4 regions of the Intestinimonas sp. HCP28S3_D6 genome follow, and region 1 is predicted to be linked to each of the others. Evidence: riboswitches for the same ligand, from Rfam matches in the RefSeq annotation. Region 1 holds a riboswitch; each other region holds the start of a gene.

Evidence for each region. A riboswitch is a leader RNA that binds a small molecule or an ion and turns the genes downstream of it on or off. The one in region 1 is predicted to bind cobalamin.
Region 2: linked by a shared signal. The riboswitch ahead of ACTNBK_RS01460 (ABC transporter substrate-binding protein) and the one ahead of ACTNBK_RS05945 (homing endonuclease associated repeat-containing protein) in region 1 are both predicted to bind cobalamin.
Region 3: linked by a shared signal. The riboswitch ahead of cbiD (cobalt-precorrin-5B (C(1))-methyltransferase CbiD) and the one ahead of ACTNBK_RS05945 (homing endonuclease associated repeat-containing protein) in region 1 are both predicted to bind cobalamin.
Region 4: linked by a shared signal. The riboswitch ahead of eutL (ethanolamine utilization microcompartment protein EutL) and the one ahead of ACTNBK_RS05945 (homing endonuclease associated repeat-containing protein) in region 1 are both predicted to bind cobalamin.

The regions. Positions count from the first base shown of each region.
Region 1 is NZ_JBQHTM010000012.1:19,321-27,049, reverse strand. It holds gene ACTNBK_RS05960 (ABC transporter ATP-binding protein) at 1-128, shown strand, start outside; gene ACTNBK_RS05955 (ABC transporter ATP-binding protein) at 169-813, shown strand; gene ACTNBK_RS05950 (homing endonuclease associated repeat-containing protein) at 826-1,869, shown strand; cobalamin riboswitch at 1,909-2,044, shown strand; cobalamin riboswitch at 2,449-2,655, shown strand; gene ACTNBK_RS05945 (homing endonuclease associated repeat-containing protein) at 2,895-3,287, shown strand; gene ACTNBK_RS05940 (hypothetical protein) at 3,755-5,395, shown strand; gene ACTNBK_RS05935 (S-layer homology domain-containing protein) at 6,114-7,729, shown strand, end outside.
Region 2 is NZ_JBQHTM010000002.1:88,843-96,571, forward strand. It holds gene ACTNBK_RS01435 (NYN domain-containing protein) at 1-365, shown strand, start outside; gene ACTNBK_RS01440 (arsenate reductase family protein) at 1,105-1,437, opposite strand; gene ACTNBK_RS01445 (DUF1653 domain-containing protein) at 1,441-1,662, opposite strand; gene ACTNBK_RS01450 (ABC transporter ATP-binding protein) at 1,737-2,525, opposite strand; gene ACTNBK_RS01455 (FecCD family ABC transporter permease) at 2,522-3,610, opposite strand; gene ACTNBK_RS01460 (ABC transporter substrate-binding protein) at 3,597-4,721, opposite strand; cobalamin riboswitch at 4,830-5,008, opposite strand; gene ACTNBK_RS01465 (ribonuclease J) at 5,366-7,024, shown strand; tRNA gene ACTNBK_RS01470 (tRNA-Tyr) at 7,622-7,706, opposite strand; tRNA gene ACTNBK_RS01475 (tRNA-Thr) at 7,718-7,729, opposite strand, start outside.
Region 3 is NZ_JBQHTM010000005.1:76,463-84,191, forward strand. It holds gene ACTNBK_RS03090 (replication-associated recombination protein A) at 1-610, opposite strand, end outside; gene ACTNBK_RS03095 (S1 RNA-binding domain-containing protein) at 688-1,620, opposite strand; gene ACTNBK_RS03100 (DUF951 domain-containing protein) at 1,754-1,945, shown strand; gene hisC (histidinol-phosphate transaminase) at 1,942-3,012, shown strand; gene ACTNBK_RS03110 (radical SAM protein) at 3,009-3,878, shown strand; cobalamin riboswitch at 3,971-4,160, shown strand; gene cbiD (cobalt-precorrin-5B (C(1))-methyltransferase CbiD) at 4,260-5,402, shown strand; gene cobM (precorrin-4 C(11)-methyltransferase) at 5,418-6,173, shown strand; gene ACTNBK_RS03125 (cobalt-precorrin 5A hydrolase) at 6,170-7,210, shown strand; gene cobJ (precorrin-3B C(17)-methyltransferase) at 7,214-7,729, shown strand, end outside.
Region 4 is NZ_JBQHTM010000009.1:39,230-46,958, reverse strand. It holds gene ACTNBK_RS04980 (Na/Pi cotransporter family protein) at 1-1,164, opposite strand, end outside; gene yaaA (peroxide stress protein YaaA) at 1,470-2,225, opposite strand; gene eutL (ethanolamine utilization microcompartment protein EutL) at 2,316-2,966, opposite strand; cobalamin riboswitch at 3,416-3,599, opposite strand; gene ACTNBK_RS04965 (cupin domain-containing protein) at 3,725-4,162, opposite strand; gene ACTNBK_RS04960 (ethanolamine utilization protein EutH) at 4,192-5,424, opposite strand; gene ACTNBK_RS04955 (BMC domain-containing protein) at 5,491-6,042, opposite strand; gene ACTNBK_RS04950 (4Fe-4S dicluster domain-containing protein) at 6,048-7,397, opposite strand; gene ACTNBK_RS04945 (EutN/CcmL family microcompartment protein) at 7,455-7,729, opposite strand, start outside.

The DNA of each region.
Region 1 (7,729 bases):
ATACCATTGCCCAGAGTGCATGCCATTTTTATGACCGTTGCGTATGGAGAACGGAGCAGTGTAGAAAGGCACCGCCACTGATTGAAGTGGATGAGCGGGCTGTGAGGTGTTGGAAGTATGCTCATTGAGGCGATAAAGGTATCCAAACGCTATTTCGCACGAGGACCCATGATCGTGGAGGACATTTCTTTTACGGTTGACCGAGGAGAAACACTGGCTGTTTTTGGAGACAGCGGCAGCGGAAAATCTACCATTGGTCAGATTTTGGCAGGACTCTTCCCTGTTACCACGGGAGAAGTGCGGTTGGATGGAGAAAAGCTGACCTACCCCTACCGAGGCAAACCCCGCAAAAGGATCCAAATCCTTTTTCAACACCCGGAGGTGGCCTTTGACCCCAAGATGAAACTGGCGGACAGCATGAAGGAGCCGTACCTATTCTTAAAGATGCCCTACTCTCGGAAAACTTTGTGCGGCTATCTGGAGCGGTATGGCATCTATGATGAGCATTTGGAGCGCCGACCAGCGGAGCTCAGCGGCGGTGAGCTTCAACGTTTGGCATTGGCCCGTGCCATGCTTCTGGAACCCTCTTTCCTGGTGCTGGACGAGCCGACCTCTATGCTTGATGTCATCTCACAGGCCCAGATCATCCATTTACTGCAGGAAATCCAGCGGGAAAAGGGACTTGGGTACCTGTTTATATCCCATGACATGGCTCTCTGCAAGCATTTTTGTACAAAGATCCTTCACCTGTCAGGAAGGAAGCTGTGGCCGGCAGAAGAGGGAGCAGATGTGCCGGAACAGTGCCGGCTCTAAGAGGAGAAAATGATGGCCAGAGAAAAGATCAAGCATCCCCCGTATCTAACACCGCAAGAAGTGTGTTATTATCAACAGGTGGTGGAGAGCCTGGCAAAAGAGGGAGTTTCGGAAGCATATCTCCGGCAGGAATATCGGGATTATGCGCCAGATAAGCCGTTGGGGCGGGCAATTTGCGAAAGCTATTCCATCCAGGAGTTGGCGGCGATTCTAACTGAAAGAGCAAAAGAATTGGGCCGTACGCCCACACAGCAGGATATTTTTCCGCTCTACCGGGCGTATCTGAAGCGCCGATTTGGAACCTGGCCCGCCGCGCTCCGGGCGGCGGGGTTGCGGTACGGCATGGAGAAACAGTCAGTAACAGCAGACTGGATGGCGGTGCTCACACAACAGCCGGAGGCAGGCTGGGCACTTCTGGCGTTGTCAGAGCGATGGGTGACTTGCGGGGTACCGCCGCTTCGGCGTGAGATACCAGAAGCGGAGCTGCTCCGCACCCATTTTGGTGCCTGGAATCAGGTCCTGATGGCTGCGAAAACCTTAGACCAATGGCTGGAAGCCCACCCGCTCCACACAGAGCCCCCGGAACCCGAACAGATAAAAGAGCTGGAGGGACTCGCAGGACGCTTGGGACGTACCCCGCTGCGGGAAGAGGTTCCGGAACCACTGCGGCTGACACTCCGCACAGGCTGGCGAAGCTGGGGAAGTATTCTGGAGGCTGCTGGCCTAACACCATTGTCGGGAGATGAAGAGGTGCGGGCAAAGTGGGAGTACCAGCAGCGAATATGTGCTGGGAGCTGTGTACTTACCTTGATACAGGCGCCGACCGCCAAACAGAGCAAATTGCTGGCGCGCCTGGAGGAGATCTGCCGTAGACTGGGCCGCTCTCCGCTCCGGGACGAGCTCTCTCCGTCACTGCGAAATGAGCTGTCGGAAAACTTCGGCTCACTGCGGAATGCGCTCTTTCAACTGGGCAGGGCGCCGCTCACAGGCTCGGAAGCACAGAGGCTCCGCATCAAATTAAGAAAATCAGGCAGCAATAAAGCATCCCACACTTGACAGCACAACAGGAAACTGCTATGCTGATTACAATAAGTAAATACAGGAATGTCATAAGGTGGCGCCGCAGGGCGTCTGAAACGGCAAGCCGGTGAAATTCCGGCGCAGTCTTATCTCTACTGTGTGCGGCTTGGAGCCGTGAGCCAGGAATGTCGACCTTGTGGCGGACAAGAGCATCAAGGTGGAATGCTTTGTCGGTATCTCGTCTTTTTTGAAGGTTCAGAAAAGGCTTTGGTTGGTTTACCCTTTAAAGCGGAGATATCGGCACTGCGTCCACCTTTTGCATGGGTAATCCGGCGGAAAGTGGTCCGCCGGATTTTTTAAAAAGAAAAACACCGGGGGGCTTTGTTTTCGCGCATTTTTTGACGAAAAAGCGATTTTTGATAACTATTTATTGACTTAAGAACTCTGCGGTGCTATAATCTGATGCAGATAAGAACGACCTCTCCCATATGTATCAGAGCTTTCTCGTTCCGGCAGGAAATGCCCAAAACTGAATACTGCATCCGGCTTTTGTGGCAAATGCGCGACCCGGCTCCGGAACACCGGAGCGGACACGCATCCTTGTTCGGCTGAACAAGGGAATCAGGTGTAATTCCTGGACATGTTTTGCGGCAGGAACCGCGGCGAAAGCTGCGGGGACGCGCAATTCAATAGCTGTGATTGTGGAGTATATCCGTTTTCTGCGAAAGCAGGTCACTGGCGGTCGTAATGGCTTAGCTGGGAAGGCGGCGGGTATGCAAGGGCGGTCAATATGGCCGTCGGGACACATCAGTCAGAAGACCTACTAAGAGCTCAATCCCGGGTTTCGGGACTGCTCTGACAAAAAACGCCAGATGAGAGGTGTGCACGGGATCAGTGTACCCTTTCACCCCCTGAAAAGGAGCAAAAGCGGACGTATGATGATACGTCCGCTTTTTTCTTCCATACCATTGGGGATAAAGACGGACGCATTTTATGCGCCTGTCTTTTTTTGTTTGGTGCCGGAGGGAACCGCTCTGTACCTGTATCTGGAGGGACTGCCCGTGGAGAATAAAACATTCCAAGAAGGCCGGTCATTTAACCGAAAGGTCATAGGACGAACCAAAGAGGCCTTGCGGGCTCTGAACATACAGTTTGCACAGGAACATGCCGAGGACAGTAACGATATGCTGCTGGAGTACGTCCGACAGGAGGCGGTCCGCTTTGGATTTACGCCCAACGCCGGCGAGATCATCGGCGGGGCCTACATCTCCTCCCGTTTTGGCGGTTGGAAACATGTGATCGCGGCGGCGGGGCTGCCTTCTCCGAAGCGGCAGAGGCCCATCACCAGCCGGAAGATCTTTCAAGACGAGTTTGAGCGGCAGACGCAGCTCTACGCCCGGGAGCTCCGTGATCAGGAGGCAGAAGAGCATCCGGAGAAGGCAGGAAAACCATAAAGAGAAGGAGGGGAACCCCTCCTTCCGGCATAGGGTTCCCCTATGCCGATTCCTTTCCCAGATTCCAACGGGCCTTTGCCCGTCTCATATGGCCGGTTTGCGGCCGACAACTGAATACCCAGCACCGAAAGCGATATTCCGTGAGCGGAGTAGGCCAGGACGCCGGGAGACCGGCCGAGCCACCAACGGCGGAGAGACGTGGAGCAATGCGGGGCGGCAACTGCACAGGAACGGTATTGGTGTCTGGCGGGAAGGAATGGATCAAGTGTGGAAGGGCCACCGGTACGGCGGCCTCTGCGCTTTGTGACAGGAGCGCGGCGGCGGCCGCATTGGCGGCTGGACACGGATTTGAACCATTGAGGTTTCTCTATCGACCGGCGGAGGGAGGAGGCGAAGGGCAGACAGGGAAACACGAGAGAACATGCGGGATCCTAAACCAGCGGGATATTTTTAAGGAGGTTTTGGGTATGAAAACGAGAAAATTCACAGCCATGCTGCTGGCCCTGACGATGGCATTCAGCTTGCTGTCGGTCAGTGCGGGAGCGGTGATGGACAATGACCATGACCGTATCAGCGTGGATACCGCCGGCGCCCTGTCGGTGGTGTGGGATAGTGAAAACGTAAATTCCAATGATTATCACACGGGAGATATCGTGTCGAGTGAGGACGGCTACTATCCCTCCGGCTTCTACCTCTATGTAGACAGCGCCGAGGACAACGGAATCACCATTACTGGCGGCACCCTGTCCGCGCCTGTGGAGGAAACGGAGGGTGGCACCAAGTATTTGGTGACCAACAGCAGCGGGGGCAGCATTGTGATCAAACTGGAAAATGCGGCCCAGAGCAACAATGTCTATACGCTGAGCTTTGATGCGCCGGAGGGGCAGCTGGCCGGCGGCGCCATCACTGGAGTCCTGCAGGGCTATCTGCCGCTGGGCCAGTATGCCCGTGGTACGATGTGGGGCAGCCCTTATACTGACGGCGGCACGACGGATGGCAGCACTCCCAAGATCCTGGGCGGGTTTTCTTCTACCGGCGTCTCCCTGGGCGCCGGCGGCGGCTACGTCCAGTATGCCCTGCGGGACAGCGAAGGAAACCAGGCCTATATCGAGGATGACCCCAGCAATCCCTATGGCGTGGACTTCATCGTCTACGGCAACGCCTTCAACGGCAACCCTGAGGCGGCCTCTGTCCAGGTCTCCGAAGATGGAAAGACCTGGTATGAGCTGGCCGGAAGCTTGTACTATGACCCCAATACGCTTCGCGATGTGAACATCACCTATACCCTGAGCGGGAGCGATATTCAGTACAGCATCACGGATCCGAACGGGCGCAATCCCGGCGTTTCCTTCCCACTCACCGGGACGTTCAAGGCTGGCGCCGCTGCGTGGTTCCCCACCACGGCGAACTACGGCGGCGTGTGGAAGACGTCCGCCGTCTCCAGCGATCAGACCGTCGGCGCTTCCGCCTTTAACGGCGCCAGCGTGACTTATACCGGCGTTACACTGGTGAAGGACACGGACACCACTGCGGACTATCAATTTGGCTATGCGGATGTCCATATCAATGGCGGCAATTATGGCACCGCGATCAATCCCTACACCGCCGCGGCCACCACGCAGGGCGGGGATGGCTTCGACATTGCGTGGGCGGTAAAGCCGGACGGTACGCCTGCGGGGCTTACAAGCATCAGCTATATCCGGGTATATACATCCGCACTGATGAGCAGCACGGATAACACCACCATCCCCACACCCGGTATCTTCGGTGAGACCTCCGCTGAGGTTTGCGGCATCTACACGGTGACGGGGACTGGGACAGGGACCTCTGCGATACCCTCTGTTTTGATTGATGGTAATCAGGACCTTGCTGGATTGGTGGATATGGGTGGAACAGTGACCAAAGTTGGAAGTGTGACTGTTTACGATATTTCTGCTACTGGAGCGATGAGCGCGGGAAGCGTAGTCACCGCAACCGTAGACAGCGGGAATTTGTATATAAATGAGTCTACTTCTGGCAGTTATACGATTCCTACTGGCACGAATTGTGTTCGGATTATCTCTCAAAATGGTACAGCGTCTCCGAACATCATTCTGATTAGATTCTGAAAAGAATCCCCGGGAGCAAGTATTCGCTTGCTCCCGGGGGATTCTTTTCGATTTTAAGAACATGATGAAGAAAATGAGAACTTTTATAGCATTGCTGTGCATAATGGGAATGTGCATCTCCTGGATACCAACAGGGGTACTAGCGGTTGGAGATCAAGATAATGAAGCAGTTGTTAATATAGTTTATACCATCGGAGAGGCTGCAGAAACCCATGTTGCAGAATTGTCGCTGATTGGAACAACCAAGATAGGACCTAATAGTGGTAATGCCTATTTAGCTGCATTGCCAGAAGGGGCAAAGGTTCAGTCCTATACGTGGAATTCCAAGGTCGGAGCGGTTCTGTTACTGAGTAAAGGAGGTGCGCGGACTGGCATTGCGTCAAGCACGGCGTATGACCATGGTGCGATTATAGCGGATACTTCTAATTATTTACAAAATGGAGAATTTCAAGGGGTAGATGGTAAAGCTGCCATTGCTGCTCAGGGATGGAACACATTAGATGACAATGCGAAAGCAGCTATCCCCCTCACAGGGGTTTCAGGATTCATTCTGCTTACTGCGAAGCCGCGAGCAATCGTCTATGTCCAAATTCCCACTGCGGAAGTGAATACCGAAAGCTTACAGGCATTAGTGGAGTCCGTTCCAACAGATGGATACCATACAAAAAATGATCGCTGGAATGGAAAAAACTACAGCAACCAAGGCTTCTGGCTGGATATGCAGTCTGCGTATCAACAAGCCACTGAACTCTTAAACGGTGGTCAGTCTGCCACGCAGAGTGCGATTGATGATGCGGCAGAGGAACTGGAAAAAGCCATCGCCAACCTGATCCCCACCACCCAGGTCAACGCCACTGTCCTGTATGAAGCCATCCAGGAGGTGGAAAGCCGAGGGTACCGGCAGGAGGACTATACGCCGGAGACCTGGACTGCGTATAGGACAGTCTATGAGAAGGGCAAAGCTTACCTCGCTTCCCTCTATGACCAGGATGGGAACCCCACAATGGAGAACAAGGCTGAGCATCAGGACACTGTGGAGCAGTACGCGGAGGAGTTGCTGGCTGCCGCCGGCGATCTGGACGCTGTTTACACCGGCGACGATCAGGTGACCAGCGCGTCGATCTATCGGCAGTCGCTTGCCGGTATGCTCGCTCAGTTCGCGGGCGCTTTGGAACATGAGAGCGACTATACAAAGGAGAGCTTTACCGCGTTCCAGACGGCCTACCAGGAAGCCCAATCCTACTATCAGCAGCACGGTCCGATAGGGACGTCGGTGTCCGATTCTGTCCTGAATGGATATCAGAGACATGCGGCGGCGCTGTGGTCGGCCTACTACGAGGGGCTGGAGAGCGCGAAGGAAACAATTTCTGTCTCCCTCCGCGTGGCCGACAGCCAGGTTGCCTACGACCTCGCCAGCCCGGACGGAGCGAAGCTGGGACTCCCGCCCTCGGAAGGCATCTATGAGAACCCTGACGTCTCCCTGAGCGGTGCGGGCCGCACCGTTGCCGGACTGGTCGCGTCAGCCGGGCTCCAGCTGCAGGTGAAATACAGTTCCATGACATACCGAGCAACCAATGTCGCGGTCTTCGTCAACGGCATTCAGCTCCGGGATGCCGGATTAAATCCGACACTGCTCCACGGAGTGGCCGTAGCTCGAGAGAAGTGGGGCGACATAAAGCTCCGGGACGGCGATAAAGTTGTGATCCTGTTCGCCCCCACTCCCATGGACAGGGAATACAGCGCCATGGGCGAAACGGCGTATGTCAACACGACAGACTTCTGGGGCCTGCTGTCGTTTGAAGACCATGCGAAGACCGTGGCAGAGGGCGAGGCGCTTACGCTGAAGGTGACCCGAACTGGAGGCTGGGTGGGAAGCTACGACGGCCGCTCTGCGCCGTTCAACGGCGCCCGCCTGCTGGCAGTGAAGCTGGATGAGAGTGGAGCGCCGTCCGGGGAGTACCAGCTTCTGGAGGGGAGCACCGACGCAAGCGGGACGGTGACCACGCATCTCAATGAGGCGGGCCAATATGTGCTGGTTGCGGCGAATCCGGAATCCGTGGTATTTGACCGGACGGCCAGCGGCGCCCAGTACCAGTACGCATCGCTGAACGCGCCCGCCCGGACCACAGTGACGGTCACCCCTCTGAATGAGGAAGAACTTGCGGCGGCGAAGGAAGCGCGCAAGAGCCGTCTGGCTGCGGCGCTGGCCGGATGCAACGCCACTGAGTTGGGAGAAGCCGTCTACGCCCAGGTCAAGGCGGCCCATGATGCGGGAGTGCAGGCCATCGAGAACGCGACAAGCCTTAAAGCGGCCGAAGACGCGCTCTCAAATGC
Region 2 (7,729 bases), on a different contig from region 1:
CGGAGACCGCCAAGGGTGGCAAGAATGGCCGGAAAAAGACGGCGGAGCCCGCCCCGGCGCCTGCCTCCGAGCCGGAACCGGAGCCCCAGCCCGCCCCGGCGCCCGCCCAGAAGAAGGTGCCCAAGGAGGTGGTCCACCTCATCGCCGACGCCATGGACATGATCGCCGACGAGGACGGCTACGCCTTCATGGGGGAGCTGGGCAACCTGCTCATCCGGCAGCAGCCCGACTTCGATCCCCGGAACTACGGTTTTTCCAAGCTGACCCAGCTCATCAAGAGCATCGACCGCTTTGAAGTGGATGTGCGGCAGACCAGCAATCCGCATACGAAGCACATCTACCTGAGAGATAAGAAGCGGAAATAAGACGCAACGCCCCTCCGGGCTGGCTTGACCAGCCCGGAGGGGCGTTTTTGTGCGGTAGGGCAGGCGCGCCGGGGCGTCGCGCCCCACAGACAAAGGAAGAGGTAATAGTGAAGAGTGAAGAGGGACGGAGCTGAGCCCCCCAATAGAAGAAATATCGGGCAGCGCCATCACGCTGCGATAACCACCTACGCAGGCGGCGAAAAAATGTTGGATAGGACCACGGCTTGTCCCTGTTCCAACCAGGTAGTCTACCGTAGACGGGGCTGGTGCTCAATGGGGGCGTAAAGACGGGCCGCCGGATTCCTATTTGGAGCCACCTAACCCCCTTGGGAGCCCCTTTTTTTGGATTGCAAAAACCGTTCTTTTTCCAGCAGGGAAAAAGAAACGGGTTTTGTCGTCCTCGCAAAGTCCGCACCGTTGCATCCTCACAAGTTTCACATCCCTCGCCCTGCCCTTGTGGGCAGGTCTCGCTCGTTCCACTGTTCGTTCTTTCCCCACAAGGCTGGTCAGCCTTGTGGGGTTTCCCCGGCTGTCGGGCATTTCTCACTCCGCTCCCTTGCTCGTCCTCTCCCCACGCGACCCGCTGCGCTGGGCTCGCGCGGGGGCCCCATTTTTGTATGTGGTTTGGCGCGCCTGGGAAACCATGCCCCACAAAGAGCGCAAGGCCGCAGGGCCATCAACCTTCCCCCTTTCAGGGGGAAGGTTTTATGAGCGCGCCCGGTTCGGATGGAGGGCCTCCTCAGGTCCAGGTCTTCCACACCTCGGGGCAGTAGCCCACGGTGGCCTGCTTCCCGTTGCGGACGATGGGGGTGCGGAGGAGCCTGGGGTCCTCCAGCAGCTTTTCCAGCTTGTCCTCGTCGTAGGCCAGGTAGGTCACCAGGGCGGCGTCAGCGGCCTTGGGGTCCAGCAGGGCCTCCAGCCCCACCGCGTTCTTCACGCTGGTGAGCTCGCCGCGGCTGATGCCGTACTTCAGAAGGTCGATGGCCTGAAATTTCACGCCCCGCTCCTTGAAATACCGCTGGGCCTTCTTGGTGTCAAAGCACTTGTTTTTGCCAAAGATCTGGATGTTCACGGTTTATGCCTCCTCGCCCAGATAAGTGAAGCGGGGGCCGGAATAGCCCTCCCGCTCCACGTGCTCCCCCCACATGGCGGCGGGGCGGACCCATATGCCCCGCTCCCCGTAGAGGGCCTGGTAGACCACCATGGGCTCCAGGGTCTCGGAGTGGCGGGCGGTGTAGAGCACCCGGTACTCCTTCCCCTTGAAGTGGCGGTAACGGCCGGGCCGGATCTCCTCCATGCAGACAGCTCCTCTCAAAAGTCAGAATGGTCTCTCCATTGTAGCATAAGGAGTGCCCCTTGAAAAGGAGAAGATCACGGGGAAGAGGGCGCCACGGCGTCCCGGACCGGCAGCAGGACAGAACGGCCCTTTATGGTCATCAGCTCCATGCGGATGCCGAATACATCCTCCACGGCCTGTTCCGTCAGTACTTGTCGGGGCGTCCCCTTGGCGTACAGCTGTCCGGCTTTCAGAAGGGCCAGCTCGTCGGCATACTCCACCGCCATGTTCAGGTCATGGAGGACGGCCACTACGGTGAGTCCCCGCTCCCGGGAGACCCGGCGCAGCAGGTCCATGATCTCGTACTGATACCGGAGATCCAGACTGCTGATGGGCTCATCCAGAAGCAGCACCTCCGGGGCCTGGGCCAGGGCCCGGGCGATGAGCACCCGCTGTCGCTCCCCGCCGCTGAGCTGGTGGAGGGGGCGGAAAGCCAGCTCTGCCAGACCAAGCTCCTCCAGCAGGGAGGAGACCTCGTTCACATCGGCGGGGGAGGCCCGGTGGCCCATGTGGGGGAGGCGGCCGGAGAGGACGGTTTCGAAAACGTTGAGTCCCGCTCTGACCTGGGTATTTTGGGGGACGTAGCCGTAGATCCGGGCCCGCTCCCGCATGGTGAGACGGCCGGTGTCCACACCACGCCACAGCACCCGGCCTTCGCTTGGCCGGAGCAGGTGGTTGACACATTTGAGCAGGGTGGTCTTTCCGGCGCCGTTTGACCCCAGCAGAGCGCAGAAACGGCCCTCCTCCACAGAAAGACAGATGCTGTGGAAGACGGGGTGCTGCCGGTAAGAGAAGGAGAGCCCGGAGAGTTCCAAAGCGCTCATGCTCTGCCCCACCTCTCTCTCAGAATGAGGTACAGGAAGAGGGGAACCCCCACGTATGAGACGACGATCCCCACCGGCAGGGTGGTGGGGGAGAAGGCCACCCGCCCCACGGTGTCGGCGACGAGCACCAGAATGGACCCGCACAGGGCGGAGAAGGGGAGGAGATACCGGTGGTCTCCCCCCATGAGGAAGCGGGCAATATGGGGGGCCACCAGCCCCACAAAGCCGATGATGCCGGTGAAGCTGACCACGGAGGCGGTGAGAAAGGCCACGCCCACGCCCAGGACCAGGCGGGTGTTGCGCACGTGGACCCCCAGGGCGGCGGCGCTCTCGTCGCCGTTGGAGGACATGAGGTTCATGGCCCAGGCCCGGGAGGCGAAGAGAGGGTAGACCACTGCCAGGAAGAGGGCCATGATGGCGACGTCCCACCAGCTGCCGCCGGTGAGACTGCCGAAGGTCCAGTGGATGATGGCGGGGAGCTGCTGCTCGTTGGCGATGTACTGCATGCTGGAGTTGACGGCACTGAAGAGGTAGTTGAGGGCGATGCCGGTGAGGACCAGGGTCTCCGGCCCAAGGCCCCGCAGGGAGGAGATGCCGTAGACCAGCGCGGCGCACAGCATGGTCATGATAAAGGCCGCCAGGACCATGGCGCTCTCCTGGAGATAGACCGGGAAGCCGCCGAAGAGGACCACCAGCGCCGCGCCCAGGGCGGCGGCGTTGGAGAGGCCGGTGGTGAAGGGACTGGCCATGGCGTTTCCCGTGATGGCCTGCATTACGGTGCCGGTGCAGCCCAATCCGGCCCCGGCCACCACCGCCATGGCCACCCGTGGCAGCCGCAGCATCAGCAGGACGTTTTGTTCCGTCTCCGTGAGGGGGGCGCTCCCCAGAAGGGGGCGCAGGGGCGGCAGCCAGGTGGCGAGCAGTCGGCCGGGGGTCAGGTCGGCCACCCCCATGCAGCAGGCGGCCAGGGCGGCGGCCAGGAGCAGCAGGACTGCCAGGCACAGCCATAGCCGTTTCCGGGCCCTCAGGGCCAGATAGCGGCCGCTGAGGGCGGCGGTCCGCTCCTCCGGCTCAGGCGGCCGCATCCTGGGCGGGCATATGGTAGTAGTGGGGGGCGTTGGGGGTAAAGCCCTGATAGGCCATCCACTGGGTGAAGATGGCGTCCGGGTCCAGCTCGGTCATCAGGTCGGGATAGAGCCACTTGGCCATGTAGGCCGCGCCGATCATCTTGCCCAGACCGCCGCTCATAAAGGCGGTGTTGAGGTAGAAATTGCCCTCCTTCACCGCGGTCAGGTCGCTCCAGCCCTCCCGCTTGAGCATCTCCTCCGCCTTGGTGGCGAACTCCTCCTGGGGCGGGGCGGTAAAGACGCCGCTGTTGCCCACCACCTCGCCGGCGTAGATCTTCACGATGAGGTCGGGATCGGCCAGGAGGATCTGCTCCGGGTCGATGTCCTTGCCGGCCAGGGAGGCGTCACCGAAGATGTTCTCGCCGCCGGCCATGAGGATCATGTTGTGCCAGCCGTCATTGGAGGTGCCGGGGATACAGGTGGTGTAGTCGCCGCCGTACTCCCAGTAGACCGTCTTGCGCTCTGTCACCTGCTGGAGCTGCTGGTTGATGTAGTCCACCGGACCCTGATAGAAGTCCACCAGTTCCTCGGCCTGCTCCTCCTTGCCGAAGAGGGTGCCGCACAGGCGGATCTGCTTGGGCACGTCGGAGTTGTCCCAGCCGGTGATGACCACCACCTGGATGCCGAAGGGCTCCAGGGCCTCGATGGACTCCTCCACCTTACCGTTTTTGGGCACGATCAGGACCTGGGGGGCCAGGGAGACGATCTTTTCATAGTCGTACTCGTCCTTGCCGAAGGTCTCATCCTCGCCGAACTGGGGCCAGTACACGCTGTCCTGGGAGGTGTAGATATCCACGCCCACCACGCAGTCTCCGGCGCCCACGGCCCGGATGAGCTCGTTGTTGTAGCGGTTGGCTACACAGGCCCGGGTGATGGGCAGCTCCAGCTCCAGCTCCCGGCCCAGATCGTCCACAAAGGTGGTGGTCTTGGTCTGCTCCGCCGTCTCGGAGGGGACAGGTGTGGTCTCGGCTGGGGCGGGAGATGCTGCGGGCTGGCCGGAGCAGCCGGCGCCCAGCAGCATCAGTGCGGCTAACAGGCCGCAGGCGGTGCGTTTCCACAGGTTTTTCATGGGATGCCTTCCTTTCTCTTCCCGTATGGGAAATAAAAAAATCCTGCCCTGAATTGCATACAGAGCAAGATCCTGAAAGTAAGGCAATTCCCCCTAACCCGGAAAATCTCCCCCGTATTGCAGTCTGGCAGGTCTCCTGACTTTCGGTTCATCCGCGTGGCCGCCTTCCCGTTTACACAGTGGCATATGGCCAGTTGTCGCCTTACACAGTAGTGGTAGCTGTGGGGGACTCTCACCCCGCTTCCCTTTTCAGAGCGCATTGCTCCACCAGACGCAGCATATTCAGTTCAGCACGGCCAGTATAGCATATCTCCACTGGAAGCGCAATCCTTCTCGATGGGGCAACGGACAAATTTCTTGTATACTTTCCCTGTGGAATGTGGTATACTACGCGTAATGGGTCATTTTCCCCCGCCGCTCCAACGGTGGGGACGGACCGTCTTTTTATGGCTTTATGTGCTCCGGCACTGATTATAAGGCAAAAACAGGATAGGGCGTCGCGGCTTCCAGCGGGGGAGCGCTCTCTTTTTCCGGCGAGGCAGGGCCGGAAAGCGCGGAGCGGATCTCTGGCTTTGTTTTGCTGCGCCCCTGTGCCTGCATCCCTTCCATCCATCGACTGAAAAAAGGAGTGTAAGCATACTTTTATGGCAGAAAAACTGAAGATTATTTCTCTCGGCGGTCTCAACGAGATCGGCAAGAACCTGACGGTATATGAGTACGGCGGCGACATCATCGTGGTGGACGTGGGTATGGGTTTCCCCGACGACGATATGTACGGCATCGACGTGGTCATCCCCGACTTCACCTACCTCATCAAGAACCAGGACAAGATCCGGGGCATCTTCCTCACCCACGGCCACGAGGACCACATCGGTTCCATCCCCTATCTGCTGCGCAGCGTCAACGCCCCCATCTACGCCACCCGCATGACCGCCGGCCTGGTGAAGCTGAAGCTGGAGGAGCACCGGCTCCTGGACAAGACCAAGCTCATCACCTGCGAGGCCGGCGAGGTGGTCAAGGCGGGCAAGTTCTCCGTGGAGTTCATCCACGTCAACCACTCCATCGCTGACGCCGTGGCCTTCGCCATCAAGACCCCCATCGGCACCGTCATCCACACCGGCGACTTCAAGATCGACTCCACCCCCATCCAGGGCGGCATGATCGACCTGGCCCGGCTGGGAGAGCTGGGCAAGAAGGGGGTCCTGGCCCTGCTGTGCGACTCCACCAACGTGGAGCGGCCCGGCTACACCAAGAGCGAGCGGTGCGTGGGCGCCTCCTTCGACGCCCTCTTCCGGGGCTGCGACCAGCGCATCATCGTCACCACCTTCGCCTCCAACGTGGACCGCATCCAGCAGGTCATCTCGGTGGCCGCCAAGTACGGCCGGAAGGTGGCCGTCACCGGCCGGAGCATGGAGAACGCCCTGAGGGTCTCCACCGAGCTGGGCTATATGAACATCCCTGAGGGCACCCTGGTGGACGTCAACCACATCAAGAGCCTGCCCAAGAACAAGGTGTGCATCATCACCACCGGCAGCCAGGGCGAGACCATGTCCGCCCTCACCCGCATGGCCTTCTCCACCCACAAGCAGGTGGACATCCAGGCCGGCGACCGGGTCATCCTCTCCGCCTCCGCCATCCCCGGCAACGAGAACTCCATCGGCAACGTCATCAACGAGCTCTACCGCAAAGGGGCCGAGGTGGTCAACGAGCGGGCAGGGGAGCTTCACGTCTCCGGCCACGCCTGCCAGGATGAGCTGAAGATCATCCACGCCCTGGTCAAGCCCAAGTTCTTCATCCCCCTCCACGGCGAGCAGCGCCACCTGAAGATCCATGCCAAGCTGGCCCAGGAGATGGGCATGGACCCCCGGAACATCGTCATCAGTGACATCGGCAAGATCATCGAAGTCACCCACAACTCCATCAAGCTCAACGGCACTGTCCCCGCTGGCAAGGTCTTTGTGGACGGCTACGGCGTGGGCGACGTGGGCAGCGTGGTTCTTCGTGACCGGAAGCACCTGGCCGAGGACGGCATGATCGTGGTGGTCACCTCCATGTCCGGCGAGAACGGCGCCGTGGTCTCCGGCCCCGACATCATTACCCGCGGCTTCGTCTATGTCAAGGAGTCCGAGGGGCTCATGGAGGAGCTGCGCCGGGTGGCTGTGGAGGCCCTGGAGCGCTGCGAGCGCACCCACACCACCGACTGGTCCGCCATCAAGGGCGAGATCAAGAGCGACCTGTCTGGCTTCCTCTACAAAAAGACCAAGCGCAACCCCATGATCCTGCCTGTCATCATGGAGGTCTGAGGACCAATCGAAATGAAAAAGGACCGCTGTTCGAGAGAACGGCGGTCCTTTTTTGCGTACTTTTCCGGGGAGGGAGCGAGGAAAAAACCGGAAAGTTGCATTGACGTTGGTATCGAAATGGTGCTATGATACATGCACGATATAGAACATATGTTCTATATAAAATCAGCGGGGCGGTTTCTGAGTGGTACCACTTTTGGCGGTACGGAGAGAGGAGATGAGGAGCTTTTTTACTTCCACACACTGTGCACAAAGATGGAGAAAATTCTGTTTTCTGTTCCACTTTTACCTCTTGTCAGAAAGATAGAAAGGGGAGACAGTGGGGGTGGATTCGCTTTTCTGCGGAAAAACCGCGCCGGTTGCGGCGCGCCACCGGCGCACCGCCAAGAGCCGGCTTTCGAATCCACCTTCGCAAAAGAAAAACGGCAACCCCTGACGGGGTCACCGCAGATGAAAAGCCGCCCGCAGGGCGGCCACCAAACCGCAACCCAGCGTAGCGGTTGCGGTTTGGAGAGGAGGAGCAAGGAAGCGGGCGGATGACGCTTTTTCATGCAAAGCATAAAAAAGCGTCGGAGCAAAGCGAACTTTGCTCCGACGTGGTGGAGGAGGGTGGATTCGAACCACCGAAGTCGACGACAACAGATTTACAGTCTGCCCCCTTTGGCCACTCGGGAACTCCTCCATATGAAGTTGTGGAGCTGGTGG
Region 3 (7,729 bases), on a different contig from region 1:
CCACCGCGTTCATAGCCTTGCGCACGTCGCCGCCGCAGGCCGAGGCGATGGCTTCCCGCACGCCGTCCTCACAGGAGAGCTCCGCCCCCAGCCGGCCGGCCATGATGGCCATGCCCCGGTCGATGGCGGGGAGGACATCGGCGGCCTCCACCGGCTTGAACTCGAAGACGGTAGACCGGCTGAGCACGGCGTTGTAGACGTAGAAGTAGGGGTTCTCGGTGGTGGAGGCGATGAGGGTGACGTCGCCCTTTTCGATGACCTCTAACAGGGACTGCTGCTGCTTTTTGTTAAAGTACTGGATCTCGTCCAAGTAGAGGAGGATGCCGTTGGGGGCCAACATGGTGCCCACGTCGGCCAGCACGTCCTTCACGTCGGAGAGGGAGCCGGTGGTGGCGTTGATCCGCCGCAGGGCCCGGTTGGTCCGGGCGGCGATGAGGTTGGCTACGGTGGTCTTGCCGGTGCCGGAGGGGCCATAAAAGACCAGGTTGGGGATGTTCCCGCTCTCGATGATGCGCCGTAGCAGCCCGTCCGGGCCCAGAATGTGCCGCTGGCCCACCACTTCGTCCAGGCTGGTGGGGCGGATCTCGTCCGCCAGAGGCCGGTACGCCATAAAAAGACCTCCCGAAAAAAGAATGGAGGGGAAAGTTCCCCTCCATTCTAACATGTGTTCGAGTCGCCGTAAAGGTCTTATAAAAAATCGGTCTCCAGGCCCGTTTTCCGGCAGCCTTCAGGGGCGTAGCGCCAGTGCCCCAGCCTGCCGTCGGTGATAAAGTAGGTGAGGGGAGGCGGCGTGGGCTCCGGGGGCAGCCGGTCGATGATGAGGAGCTTGATCTTCATGCGCTCGGGCAGGATGGATTTGAGAAAGACAGAGACCCGGTCACCCTCCCGCAGGTCCTCCCGGGGCTCGGCCAGGCCGGACAGGTTGGGGAAGAGCTCCACAAAAATGCCGTAGTCCTTGATGCCACGGACCCAGCCCGCCACCGTCATGCCGGTGGCAAGGCGGCGGGCGTTTTCCTCCCAGGTGCCCAGCAGCTCTCGGTGGGTGAGCCGCACCCGGCCCAGGTTGGGGTCGGTATCCACCACGGCGGCGAAGATCTCTTGCCCTACGGTGAAGCGGCAGGCGGGGTGGGGGATACGGGAGACGGAGATCTGCTCCAGGCCGATCATGGACACCAGGCCGCAGCCCATGTCCACAAAGGCGCCGAAGGGCTCTAAGTGGGTGACGGTGCAGGGGATGACCATGCCGGGCCGCAGCCGGGCCATGAGGGCCTCACGGGCCAGCAGCTGGGCACGGCGGCGGGAGAGGAGGAGACGGGGACCGTCGGGGCCTTCCATGACCCGCTCCACCAGAAAACATACCGGCTTACCCACCCGGGAGAGAATGGCGATGTCCCGGACGGTGCCCTCTGCCACCCCCACAGCGGTTTCCGACCGGGGGATCACCCCGATGAAGGGTCCCAGGGCCACGGTGAGGTCGTGCTCCGGGGAGCAGGAGAGGGCCATGCCCTCCAGGATCTGGTCCCGGTCCCGGGCGGAGAGCAGCCCGGACAGAGAGGAACAGGCGGCCCGGTTCTCCGGCGTCTCCAGGCGTCTGCCCTCGGGAAGAAAACGGCTGAGCATCCCGATCATTCCTTTCTATGGTCCCGTTTTTTGCGGATATGTCACTATATGCGCCGGGAAAGCCGGAATTGACAGGAGCGGTCCGGGAACCTATAATAAAATAATTGTAATTTGCGGGAAGGAGGCGCCCACCATGGATGTGCGTCTGGGCGATGTTTTGGAGATGAAAAAGCCTCACCCCTGCGGCAGCAAGGAATGGCTGGTGCTGCGGGTGGGGATGGATTTCCGGCTCCGCTGCCAGGGCTGCGGCCACGAGGTCATGCTGCCCCGGAGCAAGGCGGAGAAGAACATCAAGAAGATCCTGCGGGAGGAGGAACAGCCGTGAAAAAATACTGGAGCCGCCGGATCCGGGATATGGTCCCCTATGTGCCGGGGGAACAGCCCAAGGACCGGGTCTTTATCAAGCTCAACACCAATGAGAATCCCTATCCCCCGTCACCCAAGGCCCTGGTGGCCCTGCGTGAGGCGGCGGACGACCGGCTGCGGCTCTACCCCGACCCGGAGTGCGCCGCCCTCCGCGCCGCCATCGCCGCTGCCCACGGACTCTCCCCGGAGCAGGTCTTCCCCGGCAACGGTTCCGACGAGGTGCTGGCTTTCTGCTTCCAGGCCTTCTTCGACCCCGATCGGCCGGTGTGCTTTGCCGACATTACCTACACCTTCTATGCCGTCTATGCCGAGTATTTCGGCCTCAACCCTCGGCTCATCCCCCTGGGGGAGGACTTTTCCCTGCCGGTGGCTCCCTTCTGCACCGGGGACAGCGGCGGCGTGGTGGTGGCCAACCCCAACGCCCCCACGGGCTTAGAGGTGTCCCGGGAGGACTTGATCCGCATTTTGGAGGCTAATCCCCAGGCGGTGGTCCTGGTGGACGAGGCTTACATCGACTTCGGCGGCATCTCCGCCGACACCCTGGTGGACCGGTACGACAACCTGGTGGTAGTCCGCACCCTCTCCAAAGGTCACGGCCTGGCCGGCATGCGGGTGGGCTACGCCCTGGGACATCCCGACCTGATGGCCGCCCTCCGGTGCGTCCGGGACTCCATTAACTCCTATACCGTAGACCGGTGTGCCCAGGCGGCGGCGGCCGCTTCCATCGCCGACGAGGCCTATTTCGAGGCCCAGGCAGCCAAGGTATCCGCCACCCGGGACCGTTCGTCGGCACAGTTGCGGGAGCTGGGCTTTATGGTCACCGACTCCAAAGCCAACTTCCTGTTTGTCCATCACCCCAAGATTGCCGCCAAGACCCTGCTGGACGGCCTGCGGCAGCGGGGCATCCTGGTGCGCTGGTTTGACCGGCCCAGGATCTCCGACTACCTGCGCATCAGCGTGGGCACCGACGAGGAGATGGACGCCCTTTATCAAGCCCTGAAAGAACTGACGGAGGAACATTTGTGAGATACGAAGGCGATATTTACCGGCCCCCGGGAGAGTGGAAGAGCTACCTGCTCCAGGCCACGGTGGGCTGCTCCAACAATACCTGTACCTTCTGCAATATGTACCGGGACAAGAAGTTCCACATCCGGCCCATGGCAGATATTCTGGAAGACATCCGCATGGCCAAGGCCTACTACGGCGATGTGCGGCGAGTATTCCTCTGTGACGGCGACGCCATCATCATGCGCACCCATGATCTCATCACCATTCTGGATACCCTCTACGCCACCTTCCCCTCTCTGGAGAAGGTGACCACCTACGCCGGCCCCCGGAGCACTCTTACCAAGACCCCGGAGGAGCTAAAGCTCCTGCGGGAGCACGGCTTGGCCCGGGCCTATCTGGGGGTGGAAACGGGGAGCGACGAGCTCCTGCGAAAGGTGAAAAAGGGCGTTGGTGCCAGTCAAATGCTGGAGGCTGGAACACGGCTCCGGGAGGCGGGCATGGATCTGTGGGTCATGATTCTGCTGGGCTTGGGTGGCCGGGAAGGCAGTGAACAGCATATCCTGGACACCGCCGCCATGATGAACGAGATGAAGCCCAGGCACCTCTCCGCCCTCACCCTGACCCTCTATCCGGGCACGGAGCTCTATGCCGACTACCAGGCGGGGAAGTTCCAGCCCATCACCCCCATGGACAGCCTACGGGAGGCCCGGCTCCTCATCGAAAAGCTGGAGGTGGATCCCCTCCACTTTACCTGTGACCATGCCTCCAACTATGTTCCGTTGAAGGGAAGTCTGCCGGAGGACCGGGACCGTTTCCTGGCCCAGCTGGACCGGGCTCTAGAGAGCGGCGCCGGTATGCGGCCTGAGTGGAGCCGGGGCTTTTGAGCCCCGGGGAAAGTATTCCTTTACTTCCTGCTGCAAAGTTGCTATAATGTATCCGTTAGGCCGGCCCATCGGAAGGAACGGCCTGATGACAATTTGATATTCATCCGCACAGGTGCAGCGACGCAGCTGCTGAAAAGGGAAGTCCGGTGTAAATCCGGCGCAGTCTTACCTCTACTGTGAGCGCGGACGAGGGCGTGAACCACCCATTGGCCCAAGGGGCTGAGAAGGGACGCCTGAGGAGGAAGCGTGAGCCAGGAGACCTGCCGTGCGGAGCGATCGTGTTGCTCTTAGGTGGAGAGGACCAGACCAGTGCCGTTACGGGCCCTTTCCATCCAGGAAAGGGCCCGTTTTGTGTCTCAAAAGCCCCGGGAGGTGGATGATTTGAGCGATTTCGAACACTATATCTCCGTGGGGCGGGAGCGGCTGCGGTGCGGCTACACCACGGGCACCTGCGCAGCGGCGGCGGCCAGAGGGGCGGCAGAACTCCTCCTTACCGGCCAGCTTCCTCCGGCGGTGCGCATCGACACCCCGGCGGGTATTCCGGTGGAGGCCGAGCTGCTGGAGCCGTCCTCCGGCCCGGATTGGGCCTCCTGCGCCGTCCGGAAGGACGGGGGCGACGACCCCGACGCCACTCACGGCACACTTATCTTCGCCCGGGTGGAGCGGTGCGACGCCCCCGGCGTCACCATTGACGGCGGAGAAGGGGTAGGCCGGGTCACCAAGCCCGGCCTGGATCAGCCCGTGGGGGCTGCCGCCATCAACCACGTCCCCCGGCAGATGATCGGGCAGCAGGTGGCCGCAGCTATGGCCGACCACGGCTGCGACGGCGGCCTGAAGGTGGTGATCTCCGCCCCCGAGGGGGAGAAGCTGGCCCAAAAGACCTTCAACCCCCGGCTGGGCATCGTGGGGGGCATCTCCATCCTGGGCACCTCCGGCATCGTCCGGCCAATGAGCGAGGCCGCCCTCATCGACTCCCTCCGGCTGGAGCAGGACATGCTGGCGGTCGCCGGGGCGACGGACATCGTGGTCACTCCCGGCAACTACGGGGAGACCTTTGCCCGGGAGGTGCTGGGCCTGGGGCTGGGCTGCTGGTGCACCTGCTCCAACTACATCGGCGAGTCTATCGACCACGCCGCCGGTCTGGGCTTCCGCAGCCTGCTGCTGGTGGGCCACGTGGGCAAGCTGTGCAAGGTGGCCGCCGGGGTCATGAACACCCACTCCCGGGTGGCCGACGGCCGGCGGGAGACCCTGTGCACCCACGCCGCCCTGTGCGGCGGGGAACGGGCCACGGTGGAGGCCCTCTACCGCGCCGTCACCACCGACGACGCCGTGGCCATCCTGGATGGGGCCGGACTGCGGGAGGCGGTCATGGCCTCCCTGACCCAGGCCCTAGACGAACAGCTCAAACGCCGGGCGGGGGCGGAGATGGCCATTGAGGCCATCTTCTTCTCCAACCGCTATGGAATTCTGGGAAAGACGGCGGGGGCCGACCGGCTGGCCGCCCTGCACCCCATCTCATCGTGAAAGGAAGTTGTGCGCATGATCCACTTCATCGGCGCGGGCCCCGGAGCCGCCGACCTCATCACCGTCCGGGGGGCCAAGCTCCTGGGGGAGGCCGACGTCATCATCTACGCCGGGAGCCTGGTGAACCCCGCCCTGCTGGACTACAAGAAGGAGAGCTGCATTGTCTACGATAGCGCGTCCATGACCCTGGAGGCCGTCATCGACGTCATGAAGGACGCCGAGTCCAAGGGCTGGGACACCGTCCGCCTCCACACCGGCGACCCTTCCCTCTACGGGGCCATCCGGGAACAGATGGACCTGCTGGACGAGCTGGGCCTGACCTACGACGTGACCCCCGGCGTCTCCTCCTTCTCTGGAGCGGCCGCCGCCCTGGAGGCCGAGTACACCCTCCCCGACGTGTCCCAGAGCGTCATCATCACCCGCATGGCGGGCCGCACTCCGGTGCCCGAGGGAGAGAAGCTCTCCAAGATGGCCTCCCACGGCTGCACCATGGTCCTCTTCCTCTCCACCGGTCTGCTGGAGGAGGTGGAGAAGGAGCTGATGGAGGGCGGCTACGCCCCCGATACCCCCGCCGCCATCGTCTACAAGGCCACCTGGCCGGAGCAGGCGGTTTACCGCTGCACCGTGTCTACCCTGGCCGCCACCGCCAAGGCGCACCACGTCACCAAGACCGCCCTCATCACCGTGGGCGGCTTCCTGGGGGACAAGTACGACCGCTCTAAGCTTTATGACCCCGCCTTCACCCACGGCTACCGGGAGGCCAGCAAGTGAAGATCGCCCTCACCGCCTTTACCCGCCGGGGAATCGGGCTGGCCAGAAGTCTGGCCCACGACCTGGTGGAGATCGGCCACAGCTGCGCCCTGGCGGTGCCGGAGCGGCTGTCGCCGGAGACGGGGCTCCCCGGCTACGGGAGCCTGGGGGAGTGGGCCGGGGAACGGTTCGCCGACACCGATGCCCTCCTCTTTGTGGGGGCCAGCGGCATCGCCGTCCGGGCCATCGCCCCCTATGTGAAGGATAAATTTACCGACCCCGCTGTGGTGTCGGTGGACGAGGCGGGACACTTCGTCGTCCCCCTCCTCTCCGGCCATGTGGGGGGCGCCAACGACCTGGCTCGGCTGGTGGCCCGGTTCACCGGCGGCGCGGCGGCGGTGTCCACCGCTACCGATGTGAACGGGTTCTTCGCTGTGGACCAGTGGGCCAGGGAGCAAGGTTTTTTCCTTGACGGACGCGAGGGGGCCAAACGGGTGTCTGCCTCCCTGCTGTCAGGGGGCTCCGTAGGGCTGTCAAGCGATTTTCCTATCCAGGGAGAACTGCCCCGGGGGGTAGTGGAGGGACCGGCGGAGACTGGCATTGCCCTCACCCTGGACCCGGAAAAGACCCCCTTTCCCCACACTGTCCGCCTCATCCCGCCGGTGCTCCATCTGGGCATCGGCTGCCGCCGGGGCACGGCGGCGGATACCATCGCGGCGGCGGTGGAGCGGGTCTTTGCAGACCACCACCTCTCCCTCAAAGGGGTGGCCGCGGTGTGCTCCATCGACCTCAAGAAGGACGAGCCCGGCCTACTGGCCTTCTGCCAGAGCCTGGGCCTGCCCCTCACCACCTATTCGGCAGAAGAACTCTTGGCGGTGCCGGGGGATTTCACCCCGTCCCCCTTTGTGAAGAGGGTCACCGGGGTGGACAACGTATGTGAGCGCGCCGCCGTCCGGCGGGGCGGCACCCTGATCGTAACAAAACAGGCGGGGGAGGGGGTCACCGTGGCGGTGAGCCAGGTCCCCCTCACCATCCGCTTTTCTGAAAAAGGAGATTGATTCATGCGAGTGACAGTCGTGGGCCTGGGGCCCGGCGCCGGCCGGGACCTGACGGGCCGTGCCCGGGAGGCCCTGGAGCGGGCCGACCTCATCGTGGGCTATACCGCCTACATCGCCCTCATCCGCGAGGAGTTCCCCGAGAAAGAGATGATGTCCACCGGTATGCGCCGTGAGGTGGACCGCTGCCGTGCGGCGGTGGAGGCGGCGGTGTCCGGCCGGGACGTGGCCATGGTGTGCTCCGGCGACTCCGGCATCTACGGTATGGCGGGCCTCATCTATGAGGTGGCCCAGGAGTATCCTTCCATCGAGATCGAGGTGGTGCCCGGCATCACCGCCGCCTGCGGCGGCGCCGCCGTGCTGGGCGCCCCCCTGACCCACGACTTTGCCGTGGTCTCCCTCTCCGACCTGCTGACTCCCTGGGACAAGATCGCCCTGCGGCTGGAATGTGCCGCTAAGGGCGACTTCGTCCTGTGCCTCTACAATCCTGCCAGCCACAGCCGCCCCGACCATCTGAAGCGG
Region 4 (7,729 bases), on a different contig from region 1:
CTCTACCGACTCCTCCTTGGTCACCAAGGAAGGGTCACGGTCCAGTACCGCCCGGAAGGCGGTGGAGACATTTTCCTTCGCCATGTCCAGCATGCGGTTGAGTTCCTGACGAAGCTGACTGATATAGATGGCAGACTGACCGATGGTACGGTCCTGATTGGCGTTGATGGGCGTGAGGTAGGCTAGATGCATTCCCTCGTCCAGATCCTGCTTGCGCTCAGGCAGGATGCGCATGGCCGCCTTCACCATCCACTTGCCCAGAGGCAGCAGGAGCAGCGTGGTGACGATATTAAAGAGGGTGTGCATGTTGGCGATCTGAGAGGCAGGGCTGTTGGGCGTGAGGCTCTCCACGAAACCCACCAGGGAGATCCCCAGGAGCGGGGTCACCAGGCACAGCGTGGTAAATAGAACGGTGCCGATGATGTTGAACATCAGGTGGATGATAGTGGTCCGCTTGGCATTGCGCCCGGTGCCCACCGAGGCCAGCACAGCGGTGATGCAGGTACCAATATTCTGGCCGAACAGGACATACACGGCACTGCCCAGTCCGATGACGCCACTGTTGGCCAGCGCCTGGAGAATACCCACAGAAGCGGAGGAGGACTGGATGAGGGCGGTGAAGAGTGCGCCGGCCAGGATACCCAACACCGGATTGGAGAATTTGGTCATCAGGTCCACAAAAGCGGGCATTTCGCGCAGGGGGACCATGGCTGCGCTCATCATGTCCATACCGATGAAGAGGACACCCAGGCCGCCCAGGATACTGCCGTAGTGGTGGAGCTGCGGTTTTTTCAAAAATACCATCATAGCCACGCCCAGGAAGGCAAAGAAGGGGGCCAAAGCGCCTACGTCCAGGGCGATGAGCTGTCCGGTGATGGTGGTGCCGATGTTGGCGCCCATGATGATCCACACCGCCTGCGTGAGGGTCATCATGCCGGAGTTAACGAAGCCTACCACCATGACCGTGGTGGCGGAGGAGGACTGGATGACGGCGGTGATCACCGCACCCACCAGTACGCCCAGCACCCGGTTGGCCGTCAGCTTTTCCAGGATGCTCTTCATACGGTTGCCGGCCGCGGCCTCCAGGCCGGAGCTCATCATCTGCATTCCGTGCAGGAACAGCGCTAAGCCGCCCAACAGGCTCAGAATATTGGCAATACTCATCGAAATGCTCCTTTTTCTCTTTCTACTCTCTGAAATCGAATGGTCGGATCAGTTCCCTTGCCATCCGTCCGCAGGCGTTTTCCTGCGTTCGGGCAAAAGAAAAAGACATAGCCTGCTTTTCCATTCGAAAAGCAGGTCATGTCTCTTCAACGGGCCTGGGGCAACTCCACTTGCGCGTGAGCACAGTGGCTTTTTCCGCAGCAGCATCGCTCATAGCTCCATGGTCCTTTCTGTCCCAAACACAATCTTTCACAATTACATTATACATGCTATTTATGCCACCGTCAACGGAATTTTACCCCACTTTACCTTTTCTCCACATCGCGCAGAAAGACCGGTCGGTCCGGCTGGGATCTCTGTGGGCAATACCGAAAATGGAGTCCCTCGAAGGCGGTGATGCCCTCCGGGTCTTCCACGCTGCCCTCTGCCAGAAAACGGACCATCTCCCCTCTGGCCATCTTGACATGGACCCCTTTCTCCACTATCTTTCCGTCGACACGCAGCTCCCCGAAAACGGGCGTAATCACCCTTGTTCCGGCGGGCAGGTGGGGGATCACCGCCTTGCTATACTCCCCAGAGGCCAAATCCACTACCACGCCGTCGGGCATCAGAGCCTCGGCCAGCTTGCCTCCCCAGAAAGCATAGAGGTCCTTACAAAACGGAGTCTTCAGCTTGGCCTGCATCTCCAACCGGTAGGGAGTCACTCCGTCGAAGGGGCGGAGCACTCCGTAAAAACCGGAGAGGATGCGCAGGTGCTCCTGCACATAGGCCAACGCTCCTTCTGAAAATACCGCAGGCGCCATATAACGATACTGAATCCCTTCATAGGCCAGAAGCGCCGGTGTCAACCGTTGGCGCAGGTCCATGGTCTGGAACCGCTGGTAGTTGAGTTGGGCCAGTTGATCGTTGCAGGCGAGCAGCTTCTTCAGTTCCGTTAAAGAAAGGCCCTTCAGATAGCCCAGCAGCTGCTCTGTCTCCTCCAGCAGAGCAGGCAGCTCTTTAGGCGGCAGCCCGTCCAGATCTTCGTTCATTTTCTTAGCTGGTGAGATGATGATACGCATAGACTTCCTCCCTTTCAGTATTCGGAACGGGCAAAAAACGGCCCGAAGCGGTGATTCTACGCCGTCTCCGGGCCGTTGATGGGGCAAAAATCAGTCGATGGGGTTGTCGGCCACGAACTCCACAGCGGCGGCGAAGGCGTCGCAGGCGGACTTACAGGCGGACTGGCTGCCGGTGAGCAGACCACCGCCGAAGTTGGTCTCGCTGGGGGGCGCATACAGCACGCACAGACGGACGTCGGCGGCCTTCAGAGCGGCATCTACGCCGTACATGGCCTCCAGAGGAGGCGCGATCAGGTAGGCGATAGCCTCACCCTCCTGGATACCGCAGGCCTCGGACAGGTAGGAGCCGGTCCGGGAGATGCAGTGGGCATAGTAGACGATGGTGTCGTCCTCGTTGGCGGAGACGAAGTGGCACACGTTCTCGATCATGTCCACACAAGCCTCCAGGCCGGCCTTGGCCTCAGCAGGGTTCGGGGCAGCCAGGATGCCGATGATCTCGCCGGCCAGCTTGGTGTTGGCGTTGGCGGCACCGCCGTAGAAGCTCTTGGCGTAGGCCACACGGCAGTCGGCCTTCTTGGTGGCCTCGTCCAGAGCGGTATAGGTCACATCATCGCAGTCGGCAGTAACCAGCGCCAGGGACTTCTCGCCGGGCTGCAAGCCAAACTCCTTGGCCAGATCAGGAGATACGTTTGGGATCAGCTTGGTGGCCAGTACAGTTGCTTTCACAGGATCTCGTTTCATGATCCGTCTCCTCCTTCACGGGCAGCGTTGCCGCCCGGCCTGCCGTCCAGCCGGCAGCATATATCATCAGTATGATTATATCGGGCCACATCCTTTTTGTCAACGGAACACCAGTGTGGTACCGCTTTTTTCGGCTCTTTTCGGCAAAAAAACTGCGGAGTCATCCCTGCATCGGGATGGCTCCGCTCTTCTCCACAGGCGGGTATTTCCTGGTATGGCTGGACCCACAGTGGCAGCTATGGGTCCTTGCCCTGCATCAGCTTGCCATACCAGTTCCAAAGGGAGGTGAAGTTGGCCACCTGACACATCGCATAAGGAGGAATGGCGGTTCGTCCCGTCCACCCTTTAGCGCCGACAACAAAAAAGCCGTATCCCTCTTAAAAAGGATACAGCAACGGCCCACAGGCTCTCACCGTGGGAACTGCACCCTCCTAAGCGCGAGGAGGTCTCGTGTGCGCCATACACAGGCAGGTATTCTGACTTAGGCGTCCAAACGCGCTCCCCGCCTTCCCAGAGCTTCCGCTCCAGTGACCTAATGGGGACCACTTCGCCAATACAGCAACGGCTTTGCGCGGGATTCTCACCCGACTTCCCTTTTGAGCTCGTCAAAGCACCTGTGTACCACTTATGATTCAGTTGTCAGCTTGGCTTATATGTATTATACTGGCCCTCTTGCCTCCTTGTCAAGGGGGGGGAAACACATTCAAAAACGAAATGGACCCCGCCGCAGTTCCTGCGGCGGGGTCCATCTGAATTGGTTACTGCCAGTCGGCGGGGAAAACAGTGTAGGCGTACTTGGCATAGTCGGGGGTGCTGAAGTGGATATGGCTGCCCTTGGGGATGTAGATCACATCGCCGGCGTCGCCGCCCACCACACGACCGTCGATCTTGATCTCCAGACGGCCTTCCAGCACGATATCCCACTCATCGTAGGTCAGGGTCCACTCGAAGTCGGCTCCGTCGGAGAGCTCCATGATGCCGCAGCCCATGCGGGGGGCCTCCTCCAGGGTGGCCACGTCCTTGAGCTTGACATCGTTACGGCCCTCAAAGGGCTCCAGTTTTACGGTGGAGGTCTTGACGCCGATGACGCCGCTGGGGTCCACCTGCTTCTGGAAGTCGCACTTGCCGGTAGAGCCCGCCGCTTCGGCGATAACCTTTTCTACAATGCTGCGAATGAGTTCTTCACTTACGTTCATAGCGATTCCTTACCTTTCCGCGCTGCCAGTTAGTCAAACTTCACGTTCTCGATCTTAGACAGCAGCTTGGGCGCCAGGATATTGGCCACGATGATGGCGGTAACACCAGCCACCAGCTTGCCAACGATCACGGGGAAGATCATGTCGGGGTTGTTGCCGGCAGTGAAGCCCAGGTGGTCGCCGAACACGAAGGCGGCAGACACGGAGAAGGCCACGTTCAGCAGCTTGCCCTTGGGGTTCATCTCGCCCATGATGTTGAACATCGCGATGTTGTTGGCCAGGTTGGCCACCATACCGGCAGAGCCCTGCTCGTTCATGCCCAGAGCGGCACCGATCTTCTCCAGAGGCTTGCCGAAGGTGCGGGTGATCCACTCCACCATGGGGAAGGCGCCGATGAGGACGATGGCGATCTGGCCACAGACCAGGAGTCCGCTGTCCAGACCACGGGAACCATCGGCGGGGTTCTCGACCATGATGTGGAACACGGGGAACATGATGCCGGTGATCTGCTCAAAGACAGCGATGGCGGTGAGGGCGGTGATGACGATGGTCACGCCGGTACCGAACACGTTGAAGCCTTTGATCATGGGGCCAGGGGCACACCACAGGCCGATGACGATCAGAGCAGCGATGATGATGACGGGGATCAGGTTCTGGATGATGGTGATGATACCCAGGTGATACTCAGGAGCCAGGGTGTTCATCATCAGGCCACCCACGATGCAGCCGATGGGAATGGTGATCATACCAGCCAGAACACCGGCGCCCAGGTAGCCGCGGTCTTCCTTCTTGATGATACCCAGAGCCACGGGGATGGTGAACACGATGGTGGGACCCATCATGGTGCCCAGGATCAGGCCGGCAAAGTTACCGATGGCGATGTCCTCACCGGCCAGCTGCATGGCCAGGGGATAGCCGCCCATGTCGCAGGCCAGCAGGGTGGTGGCGAACATGGCGGGGCTGGCACCGAAGATGCCGTAGATGGGCTTCAGGATGGGGCCCAGCAGCATGGACAGAACAGGGGCCGCGGCCACGACGCCGGCCATGGACATGGCCAGACCGCCCATAGCGTTGAAGCCGTCTTCAAACTTCTCACCATAACCGAGCTTGTTGCCGCGGATTTTGTCGATGGCGCCAACGAGCATGAAGATCATCATGATAAGCATGATGACGGAGTTGATAGAGATACCAGAGATCCATGCGGAGATACTGTCGGTAAATATGCTGGGATCAGCAGCAGCAATCAGTTCACTATAATCCATAGTTTACTCTCCTTCTCTTCTCAGAATGGGTCTGCTCCCATTGGGAAGCCTTCTGTCAGCTCCGGCTTAAAGCAGAGACTGGAACAGCTTGGGGGAAGGACGCGGGATAACGGTGGTGCCCACCAGGAGCTCCGCTTCCCGCTCTGCGGCCGCCACGGCCGCCCGGACCGCGCCCACATCGCCGGTGAGGGTCACATAACCCTTGCCGCCGATGGCGTAGCCGATGCGGACTTCAATGAGGGTGATGTTGGCCGCTTTCGCCGCCACGTCAGCGGCAGTGATGGCGGAGGCCACGGAGTAAAACTCCAGGACGCCCACGGCGCCCGGCTTCTCCACCTGGGTCGTCATGCTGATGGCCTGAATGACCTGAGGATGGACATTAGGGAGGGTCAGCGTGTCCACCACGCACTCGCCGCCCCGCTTGATGCCCTCGGCCATGGAGGCCTTTACGTCGCCGGTGTCTCCGGCGATGAGTACCATGTACTTACCTGGACAGACGGTGGAGGATCGGATGAGGTCCACCTGAGCCGCCTTCACCATGTAGTCGCAGGTCTCGATGCCCCGCGCGATGCTGTTGAGTTCTACCATGCCGATGGCAAGTCTGCTGGCGTTTCCCATGCTTCTCACTCCTTCCGGCTGCTGATACGGGCGCCCTTATCGGTGACCTCCACCACCACGCCGGAGATGCTGGCGTGGATGTTGGCGGACAGTCCCTCGGCGGCCTCGGCCAGGATCTCTCCCCGCTCCACATAGTCGCCCACCGCCTTTACCACATTGGCGGGCTTACCGATGTGCTGGGAGAAGGGGATAAAGACCTCATTGGGGCTGAGCTCCATGCACTCGTGGGCGTGGAGCCCGTAGTACTCGGAGAGCCCCAGTCGGGCCACCAGGCGGTCCGTGGGGGTGTGGCGCTGGTCCACGAAGGACCGGGCCTGGGGTTCCATGTTCCGGGGCACCTGGATGCCGCGGGCGCGGAGCTGGCCCTTGATGTACTGGTTCACCTTCCGGGGCGAAAGGCCCATGGGACAGGCAAACATCTCGCACACGCCGCAGTCGCAGCAGTTGGCCGCGTCGCCGAAGCAGCGCTCGTACTCCGCGTTGTCCTCCATCCCCGGCTCCCGCCAGAGGTTCCGCATCACCAGGTTGGGGCGGATCTGATGGCCGATGAGGTACCGGGGGCAGAGGTCGGTGCACATCCGGCACTGGATGCAGGCACTGCGGGTCTGGTGCCGGATGGCCTCCATGGGCAGGGTGGCCCGCTTGAACAGATAGTGGTCTTTGGGCAGGACGATGATGTTGCCGGTGGTCTTGGTAACCACGGCGGCATCAATGTCCGCCTGGCTCAGGAGTACTTTGCCCATCATGGGACCACCCAAGATCAGGGCATAGTCGGTGATGGTCGGCTCCGCCGCCTTCACGCATTCGGTGATGGCGGTGCCCACGGGTACGTGGAGCATGATGGGGGCCTTTACTTCACCCACCACGGAGAGGAACTTATCCACCACGGGACGGCCCTGGATGGCGTCGAAGATGTTGAGCAGGGTGCCCACGTTGTCCACAACACAGCCCACGTCCAGGGGCAGGCCCCGCTCCGGTACCGACCGGCCGGTGACCTGCTGGACCATGGTCTGCTCGTCGCCGGCGGGATAGAAGGTCCCCATCTCGAAGATCTCCACGGGAGCGCCCGCCAGCCTGATCGCGTCGGACAAGGCCACGATCTCAGCCTTATACTTTCCTTTGAGTGCGATGACTGCCCGCTTGGCCTCCAGGTGGGCGGCCACTGCCACCACCGCGGCTACGATCTGGGGCGCATAGGTGCGGCACAGATACTTGTCAGTCTCGATGAGGGGCTCACACTCTGCGGCGTTGACCACAAAGCATTCGGCCTTGGCGTTGAGCTTGACGTGGGTGGGAAACCCAGCGCCGCCGGCGCCAACAATACCGGATGCCTTGATGAGTTCGGTCAGATTCATGCTTTCACCGCCTTATTCCCTTTGCCATGTACCGCCCTGGCGGGGCGGCACCGGCTGTTACTCCAAAACGCTGGAATCGATCTCCTGGTCGTCCACGATGCCCACAACGGTGGCGTCAACAGGGACTGACATGTCCCCGGCAGCGCTCCGGGCCGAGCTCCCGCCGACGATCAACACCGTCTCTCCCACGCCGGCGCCGATGATGTCAGCCGCCACCATGGGGGTCTTATCCTTGGAGCCGTCCAGGATGTTGATGGGCTGCACAATGAGCAGCTTATATCCGGCCAGCTTCTCCTCTTTGCGGGTGGCCCAGATGTTGCCGATGACCTTTG